3 regions of the Marinobacterium marisflavi genome follow, and region 2 is predicted to be linked to each of the others. Evidence: predicted binding sites of a transcription regulator. Region 2 holds the regulator's gene; each other region holds the start of a gene.
What was found. The regulator FNR, encoded in region 2, switches genes on or off when oxygen is low (the NO sensors DNR and NnrR bind a similar motif). The targets are predictions, from matches to a motif close to TTGATNTANATCAA.

Region 1 (3,259 bases), 150 kb from region 2:
GCTTTAATAAAGGCACCAAGGATGGTTCAAAAAGTAGTTCTAGCGATTGATGATGATCCAGTGACCCTGTCACAGTATCGTGACGTTCTGGGTGACAGGTACAACGTACGCTTTGCGCTTAACGGCGAACAGGCTATAGAGATTATCGATCAAACCCCACCTGATCTAATTATCGTTGACGTTCGCATGCCCGGAGAGAGTGGTCCGCGTGTCGTTCGTAAGCTTCGGCGCTACACCTCGGTTCCAGTGATGATGATTAGTGGCTACCCGCAGGACGTATCCGGGGATGAACTGATCAACTTGCAGATACACGCAGCGCTGATCAAACCGGTAGCGGCTGATGCGCTGCTATTTGAAGTGGAATCTCTGCTGAAATCCCACAACCTACAGATAAACGAAGCGCTTTAGCTTGTAACCTGCTCGAACAGGTCAAAGTACTCAGGAAAGGTTTTACTGGTGCAGCCCGGGTCGTTGATCGTAATCGCGGCATCACCAAAGGCGGCAATGGAGAAGCACATCGCCATGCGGTGGTCATCGTAGGTATCGATTGCTGCTGACTGGATCTTCGCCGGAGGAGTCACCTCTATGAAGTCCTCACCCTCGACAACTTCAGCACCCACCTTGCGCAGTTCAGTAGCCATAGCATTCAGACGGTCGGTCTCTTTAACACGCCAGTTGTAGACGTTGCGAATCGCAGTTTTGCCCTCAGCGAAGAGCGCGGCGGTGGCGATTGTCATCGCCGCATCGGGAATGGCGTTCAGGTCGAGATCGACCCCTTTAAGCTCGCCTTTGGTTACTTCGATCCAAGTTGGACCGTAAGTCACTTTAGCACCCATCTTTTCGAGCACCTCAGCGAAGGCTTTATCGCCCTGTACAGACTCAGAACCCACGCCATAAACACGGATAGTACCGCCTGCGACAGCGGCTGCTGCAAGGAAGTAAGAGGCAGAGGATGCGTCACCTTCAACCATCACCTCGCCCGGCGAGCGGTAGGTCTGGCCGGCACGGACTACAAAGCTCTCGTAGTTGTTGTTCTCAACCTCAACACCGAAGAGTTTCATCGTATGCAGGGTGATATCGATGTACGGCACTGATACTAGCTCGCCATCCATCACAATCTCGAGGTCCTCTTGTGCTAGTGGCGCTGCCATCAGTAGGGCAGTTAGAAACTGGCTGGAGATATTCCCGCGAATGCTGACACGACCGCCGTTAAGGCCGTTGGCGTTAATCTTCAGCGGCGGGTAGCCCTCATCTTTAAGGTACTCCACGTCAGCTCCGAGCTGATGCAGGGCATCAACGAGATCTTTAATTGGACGCTCATACATGCGCGGTTCGCCCGTCAAGGTGAACTCACCCTGTCCGAGGCAGAGCGCAGCAGTCAGTGGGCGCATAGCGGTACCGGCGTTACCCAGGAACATCTCTGCACCAGAGGATTTGAACGCCCCCCCCACACCCTCTACTACACAACTGCGACGATCTGCCGCCAGCTCGTAACTCACGCCAAGCTCGGTCAGAGCGTTTAGCATGTGCGTTACATCGGCGCTGTCCAGCAGATTGGTCACCGTCGTTTTACCTTCAGCCAGAGCGGCCAACAGCAGGATGCGGTTCGACAGGCTTTTGGAGCCGGGAAGTTGTACTTCGCCGTTGGCGAAATTGCGGGGTTGGAGCGTCAAAGTTTCCATGATTTCCGGATCTGTAGAGCTAAAAATTAGGGGCCAGAAGTTACAGGTAAACGCCCTCTAAGTCCATATTTACTGCTGTTTGACGGGATATTGACCGACATCAATAGCTTATTCTGGAACTTAGATAATACTTAGTACACAACATCATATTTAATGTGACAAACAAGGAGCTCCCATGAGCGAAGAGCATCACGATCTAGCCAATGAATTTCCACAATTTCGCGACCAGATCCATACGCTGAAAACCAGTAATAACCACTTTGCCAAACTGTTCGATCAGTACCACGAGGTCACTCGCGAAGTGTACAAGATGGAGGCGGAGGTTGAGCCAGTAACCACAGAGGTGGAAGAGGAGTACAAAAAGCGCCGCCTGCAACTTAAAGATGAGCTGCACGCGATGTTACAGGCAGCTGTTTAAGAGTGAGAGAGACTCTCACGAAAAAAACGGGCGTAAGCCCCTTTTTTGTATATGGGTGAACCGTTTTTACGTCATCCGCCTCCGATCTCCACTTTGGTCTATGCTTGAAATATTTGATTGGCGAATCTAGAGCGCTGATTAACGCAAGTCAGAAGAGGAGACTTAAGTATGGATATACCGCAATTCCTACAAGGCTTCTTCTATGCGGGACAGGAGCCTGTCATTCCCATTACCTATGACGGGTTTTGGATCGGATTTTCAATTCTTGTTGCAGTGGTAGGATCGATCGCCGGATTGACGATCGCCGACCTCTCTAAACAGATCAAACATACGTTGACTCGACGTTCCCTGCAACTGGCTGGAGCGGTTACCTTTGGCGTGACCGTATGGGCAATGCATTTTGTCGGCATGCTCGCTGTGTCTATCCCTGTCTCGATGAGTTACTCGCCTTGGATGACGCTAGTTTCATCCTTCCCCGCAATCATCGCTGCGTGGTTTGCGATACGCTGGACTGCGGGGCGGGAGCGCAGTCAGGCCAATCGTGCGACTACAGCGCTGCTTATCGCCGTGGGAATAGGCGTAATGCATTACACCGGAATGGTTGCGATGCAGATGGAAGCGTTATTGCGGTTTGAGGTGATGGACTTCACCTATTCGATTTTAATCGCAATCCTGCTCTCTTACATTGGTATATGGGCGGATGAGGAGTTGCGAGCAAGGTGGCAAACCTTGTATGCCCATCTAGTGGGTGGCGCTTTGCTCGGTTTGGCCATTACGGGAATGCACTACGAGGGGATGAAATCAGTACGAGTCATAGCCTCAGCAGACATGATGGGGGTGTCTAACAGTGTCGATCGGGCCTACCTAGGGGTTATCATCTTTCTTGGCGTCATTGCAGCGGTTGGGATCGGCCTTTCTACCTCTTTGATAACGAAACTGCGAATAAATCTGAAGGAGTTGAATGTAAGCCGTGCGCAGTTAAAAACGATCATAACGGAGGGTTTAAATTCCGTGATAGTCGTTAACTCAAATAACGAGATCGAATCTATCAATGCTCAGACCGAGCAACTATTTAAGATCGACAAAGATAAAATACGGGGTTCGGCGATTAGCCAATTGCTCCCTAACTACGACGCACTCACCGGTGATCAGGGCTCGG
Region 2 (3,259 bases):
CAGACGTTCAGAAAGCGGTTAACCGTATCCAGCCGCTGGAGATGACGACAGATCTCATAACGGCAGCCCGTGAAATGGGTTTTCGTTCAATCAATATCGACCTGATATACGGCCTTCCACTACAGACTGAAGGGAGCTTCAAAGAGACCCTCAATACGGTGCTGAAGATCCGACCCGACCGGCTCTCGGTGTTCAATTACGCCCACCTGCCCGAGCGCTTCAAACCTCAGCGCCGTATCAATGCTGAGGACCTTCCCGATGCCAGCACCAAGCTGGCGATTCACCACAATGCTATCGCCCAGTTGACCCAAGCCGGCTACCGCAATATCGGTATGGACCATTTTGCGCTACCGCAGGATAGCCTCTCTGTGGCGCAGCAGTCGGGCGAGCTTCATCGTAACTTTCAGGGTTACACCACTCACGGCAACTGCGACTTACTCGGCCTTGGCGTCTCATCGATCAGCCAGATTGGCGACTACTACCTACAAAACAGTCCTGATCTTCCAACGTACAACGCCATGGTGATGAATCATGGCAGCGCGCTGACAAAGAGCTATAAGCTGAATAGCGACGACCACATCCGTCGTACTCTGATCACTCGACTAATCTGTGATTTCGAACTGAACTACGCCCAACTCAGTGAGCAGACTGGGGTTAATATCAAGCGCTATTTTGCGGACGAACTCTACCAACTAGAAGCGATGCAAGCTGAGGGTATGCTGCAATTACGCGCGGATGGGCTGGAGGTACTTCCACTGGGTCGTTTGTTGATTCGACGTATCTGCATGGTGTTCGACGCCTACATTAACCAACCAAGTGAGCGGCGCTACTCAAAGATTATTTAATCGCTTCTCTTCAATTTATAAATGATCTCGCTAACTCGCTGGTTCCCCACATTTCGCAATTTGCGTCTGGTGTTAGGAATTTTTCTTACAACCTTCTCGCCACAGCGACTATACTTAGCTTCCGAACATCGGAGGTTTTATGGCGTCTACCATCACCAATATTCGCTCAGTCTCAGCGCAATCTCACTGCCAGACCTGTAGCCTGAGCTCTTTATGTTTACCTGTTTCTCTGCAAAAGGACGAAGTTGAGAAGCTTGATAATATCATCGAAAAGAGCCGACCACTGCACAAAGGCGATCTACTGTTTCGCCAGGGCGAGCCACTCAAATCGATCTATGCACTGCGTGCTGGCTCAGTGAAGACCTTCACTGTGACACATGACGGCGAGGAGCAAATCAACGGCTTCTACTTCCCCGGCGAACTCGTCGGCCTCGCCGGTATAGATGAGGGCGAGTACCCGATGAGCGCGAAGATGATGGAGACCACAACCGTGTGTGAGATCCCCTACGAACGCCTCGATGAGCTATTAGGCCAAATGCCAGAGCTGCGCCGCTCAATGATGCGCACAATGGGTCGCGAAATTCGTGATGATCAGCAGATGATGATGCTCCTATCACGCAAAACAGCTGAACAGCGCATTGCGACCTTCCTGCTAAAGCTCTCTTCGCGTTACCAAGCTCGCGGCTACTCAGCCACCCAGTTCCGCCTCTCCATGTCACGCAATGAAATCGGTAACTACCTAGGGTTGGCGGTTGAGACAGTCAGTCGTATCTTCACTCGCTTCGCCTCTTCAGGTATGGTGCGCGTTGAAGGAAAGGAGATTGAGCTGCTCGACCTCGCGGCGCTCAACGAGGCCTCGGGTGACTGCCACGGCGAAGGATGTACGAAAGCCGCACAGCTAGGCTGAGGCTCAATCAGACCAAAGCTTGCATAAGGACCTAGAATGTCTTACGACGAGTATTACGTTAAGTCGGTAATTCGCACCATTTCAGATTGGCCGGACCCGGGTATTGAGTTTCGTGATATCACGCCTATTTTCAAAGACCCTAAAGCTCGCCGGATGGTAGCGCACGCTTTTGTGCAGCGGTACATGGACATGGACCTCTCCGCGATCGCCTGTATCGATGCGCGTGGTTTCCTATTCGGGGCCATCATCGCACACGAGCTGAATCTACCTCTGGTATTAGTGCGCAAGAAGGGCAAGTTGCCGGGTGAGTGCCTTCATCAAGAGTACACGCTCGAATACGGCACCGCATCGGTAGAGATGCAGTCCGATGCGCTGGTCGCCGGCGATCGTGTCGTTTTGATTGATGACCTGATCGCCACAGGCGGTACTATTTTGGCGGCGATGACACTGATCAAAAAGCTCGGTGCCGAAGTCGTTGAAGCGGCAGCGCTCATCAATCTACCCGACCTCGGTGGTGCCACTAAGATTCAAGACGCGGGCTCTCCTGTCTTTACGCTAATGGCGTTCGAAGGGCACTAACCGCTGGCGACGCGCCCCTTCGACGGAGTGGCGCACCTCTCCTCTCCATCCGCGACTAATTTCGACTACAAACGCGGATCGAATTGGCTTACAGTTACGTAGAGACAATTCGCTATAACGATATTCCAACAGGAGATACCAATGCGTCGCTTTGCCGCCCCTATCCTCGCTTCCGCAATTCTCGCTACGCCAGCCTTGGCTGAGACGATCGAGATCGATCACAACGGCTTAACCCTTAATGCTGAGCTGCAGCTAGCGGACGGCAGCACACTAGCGGACGGAGTACTGGTGCTTACGCATGGCACCCTGGCACATAGTGGTATGGAGTTGATCGTGGCGCTACAGGAACTGTTTGTTGATTACGGCATTAACACGCTGGCGGTCAACCTCAGCTACGGCATCGATAACCGCACACCAGCTATGTATGACTGTGCCGTACCAGCGCGACACACCATGCAGGATGCGGTTGCCGAGATCGCTGCCTGGCAGGATTGGCTCGACAGTCAGGATGCGGGGCCACGCTGGATGATGGGCCACTCTCGCGGAGGTAACCAGACAGCGCAGTACACCCTTTCAGACCCTGAGCGCGTTAGCGCCCAGATTCTGTTAGCACCTGCTACCTGGGACCTTGAGAAGACGCTGAGCGGCTACCAGAAGCGTTATAACGCTGATGTAACTGAGCTCCTAGCCAAAGCAGAAGCGATGGATGCCAGCGCCATGATGGACGGTGTGAGCATGCTCTACTGCGAGGGCAGCGGTGCAACAGCTGCAAGCCTGATGAGCTATTATGGAAACTATCCGAATTACGATACGCCGACAGTTCTGAATCAGACAGATACACCAACACTGGTTATCGCCGGTACCTTGGATGATGTAGTGGCAGATCTTCCAGAGAAGATGGCGAGCGTAACCCGAGACAACATTGAAT
Region 3 (3,259 bases), 170 kb from region 2:
CGATTTTCTGGCCGATGCCACCGGCATCTCCAAACAGAAAATCAAAGACGCAATGACCAAAGGGGCTGTGTGGCTAAAACGCCACAACAAGTCCCGTAAGCGCCTGCGCCGCGCTAAAGAGGTGCTGCAAAATCGCGACAAGCTAGAACTCTTCTACGATGAGACCCTTCTGGCTCGCAAAGCCCAGGGGGCTATCTGCCTGCTGGACGCCAACGGCTACTCGGTCTGGTTTAAACCCGCAGGCGTTGTCGCCCAAGGGAATGATTGGTGTGATCATCTGTCGATTCAGCGTATCGCCGAGCAGACTCTTGAGCCCAAACGCACCGCCTTTGTGGTGCACCGCCTCGACCGGGAAACGGCCGGGCTAATGCTATTGGCACACTCTCAGGCTATCGCCGCAAACCTATCCGAGCAGTTCCAAAAGCGCAGCGTGACCAAACACTACCTCTGCCAGACGCTGGGCGAGACACCCGCGCATGGCGAGATCAGTACAAAGCTTGATGGCAAAGCGGCACAGACTCGCTTCACTCGACTTAGCTACGACTCTGCCAGCAATACCAGCTGGCTCGATGTAGAGATTCTGACGGGACGCACCCACCAGATTCGACGTCATTTGGATCGAATTCAACATCCGGTCATGGGTGATCCGAAGTATGGCAAGGGCAATAAAAACAAGCTGGGCTTGCAGCTGTTTGCCGTGAAATTAGCCTTCACCTGCCCGACTACGCGCGAGCTTAAAACCTTTGAGCTGTCGCGCGAGTTTCTTGAGAAGAACTGCTCTATTGCAGATTGATTAAAATTTAACCAAATCTTCCTGATAATGTTTCGATAGGTCTGAGGCTTTGCTAGACTAGTAACCAGTTTCGCAACGCACTTTGAGAGAGTCTGAATGCTGTTTAACCGCAAAACCAAAGCCGAAATTCGTGCTGAGCTGCAAGCTCAGATGGATGCGTACGTGCGCGCCGGCGGTGAGGTTAAGCAGATTCCTCGCGGGCTCAGCGGCGTAACCCAAGGTAATCTGATTCGCCCGGTATTCCATGACGGTAAGCCCAAAGAGAGTCGCACCCCCTGCGATAAAGTGCTGCAGACCATCGATGCGCGCCGTGTCGCCAAAGAGAAGCCCGGCCTGCTGAAGAAGCTGCGCAAGCCGCAGCGTAAAGTGATCTACGACGACTTCGGCGAGCCGCTGCGAGAAGTCTGGGACTAAGCCTAAACACTCAACGGGCTATTCGCCTGTAAATTCAATTGCATCAAACCAAGCCGTAGTACTCTGCCCGGTATTATCGCCATCAACCATAATGGCGTAGCCATCCAACGTATCAACCTCTTCGCCGAAGTAGGTTTTGAAATCCTCAATCACATTGCGGCTATGAGACTGCCAGAGGTTAATATTCTCCTCGCCCGAGTCAAGCACCACCATCACTGCTTTGTCGGTAAAGGCGTTCTTCCAGCTGGTACCCATCGGCTGATTCGATGACCAGACATAGTTGAGCGCGAGAGTTTGCCAGGGTAAGAATCCCGTTTTCACCACCACATAGAGCCTGGCTGGATAGTCATCACCGGATTTACTCTGCTCATTATGTTCGGTGCCATAGGTATTTGAGATCTTCCAACGCCAGTTCACGACAGGCGTCTTGCTGAGGTCGATCTTCTCCTCTTTATAAAGCACCGAGGCTGTGCCGCGAGTCTCGCCACGAATAGCCGTGCCGTCATGCGAATAGTCAGTGTTGCCGTCAAACGAGCGCTCTTTCCAGTCGCGCAGATCCATCGCCTGAACCGAGCTGGCTATCAACACTAATGAACTGATAAAAAGTTTGATCTGTCTCATGCTTTTAGTATGGCACAACCGGCTGAAAGCTGAGTGAACGGGCATCTGGACTATACTGCTGCTAGATTCAGCCAAAATGGAACATATCGATGGAACAGACGGGGCTAAGCGCAGGGGAAGCCGCTCACCGGCTGGAGCAATTCGGCCCCAACGAACTGCCGCAAAAAGCCCAGCAGACACTGCTCTCTATCGCATTAAGCCAGTTTAAAAGCCCGTTTATCTATGTTTTGCTCGCCGCCTCTGTCGTCTCGCTTGCGCTTGGACAGACGGTTAATGCTTTTTTTATCTTTGTCGTTCTATTGCTGAATGCATTGATCGGAACCCTTCAAGAGCACTCGGCTGAACGCTCGGCAGCCGCACTGCGCTCGATGGTGCCTCAGTTCGCTAATGTTATCCGCGACGGCGTAACGCTGCGCGTTGACGTGAGCCAGTTGGTACCGGGTGATCTGGTGATGCTCGTCAGCGGCGACCGTGTGGGCGCGGATATGCGGCTGGTACGTTGTCAGGATCTACTCGTTGATGAGTCGCTGCTAACTGGCGAATCGGTTGCGGCAGAGAAGTCAGCCACACCGCTTGAACAACCCTCACTGTCACTGGCAGAACAACGCGATAGACTCTTTGCCGGCACCATCGTGACGCACGGCAGAGCCTACGCGGAGGTAACAGAGACGGGCATGGCGACCCAGCTTGGACAGATTGCTGAAAGTATTACCCAAGAGCAGACCGCCAAGCCACCACTGCTGAAACGCATAGAGGCCTTCACACTCAGAATTTCAGTTGCTGTTCTACTAATTATCGCCCTACTCTTTCTGATCACACTATCGCGTGGCGAGCCTTTGGCGCAGGTCTTCCTGATGGGCGTTGCTCTGGCAGTATCCGCAATTCCCGAAGGCTTACCCGCTGCAATCACCGTCGCACTGGCCATCGGCATGCGTCGTATGTCGCGCGCGGGGGTTATTGTGCGCCGTCTGGTTGCCGTTGAGTCGCTAGGCTCATGCACGTACATCGCCTCAGATAAAACCGGCACGCTGACAGTGAACGAACTGACCGCTCGCGAGATTTGGTTGGCGAACAATCAACGCTATCGTGTCAGTGGTGAGGGCCTGGACGCGCATGGCGAGATTGAATCACTGGACGGTGAAGGCGTTGATGACGAGCCACTGCGGGCGCTTGTTGAGTGTGCCTCGCTGACAAATGAAGCCGAGTACCGGCTTGTGGAGGGCGAGCTTATCGCCAACGGAGATGGTGTGGACCTAGCCTTTTTAGTATTGGCGGCGAAATTCGGTGTAGACCATATTGAACTCCAGCATCGCCATACTGAACTACAAAGTATCCCGTACGAATCGGAGCGAGGCTTTAGTGCCAGCCTAAACCAATACGCTGACGGCCCACGCCTGATGGTCAAAGGCAGCATGGAGCAGGTATTGGCGA

Region 1: the regulator FNR is predicted to act here: its motif matches at 1,773-1,786, upstream of AC1WNR_RS09585 (HP1242/YdcH family protein).
Region 3: the regulator FNR is predicted to act here: its motif matches at 1,815-1,828, upstream of AC1WNR_RS09675 (cation-translocating P-type ATPase).

What each region holds. Positions count from the first base shown of each region.
Region 1 is NZ_OZ457898.1:1,932,733-1,935,991, reverse strand. It holds gene AC1WNR_RS09595 (response regulator) at 22-408, shown strand; gene aroA (3-phosphoshikimate 1-carboxyvinyltransferase) at 405-1,682, opposite strand; gene AC1WNR_RS09585 (HP1242/YdcH family protein) at 1,858-2,100, shown strand; gene AC1WNR_RS09580 (sensor domain-containing diguanylate cyclase) at 2,269-3,259, shown strand, end outside.
Region 2 is NZ_OZ457898.1:1,782,535-1,785,793, forward strand. It holds gene hemN (oxygen-independent coproporphyrinogen III oxidase) at 1-845, shown strand, start outside; gene fnr (fumarate/nitrate reduction transcriptional regulator Fnr) at 985-1,752, shown strand; gene AC1WNR_RS08800 (adenine phosphoribosyltransferase) at 1,789-2,331, shown strand; gene AC1WNR_RS08805 (alpha/beta hydrolase) at 2,473-3,259, shown strand, end outside.
Region 3 is NZ_OZ457898.1:1,950,891-1,954,149, forward strand. It holds gene AC1WNR_RS09660 (RluA family pseudouridine synthase) at 1-793, shown strand, start outside; gene AC1WNR_RS09665 (hypothetical protein) at 890-1,207, shown strand; gene AC1WNR_RS09670 (DUF3047 domain-containing protein) at 1,226-1,795, opposite strand; gene AC1WNR_RS09675 (cation-translocating P-type ATPase) at 1,918-3,259, shown strand, end outside.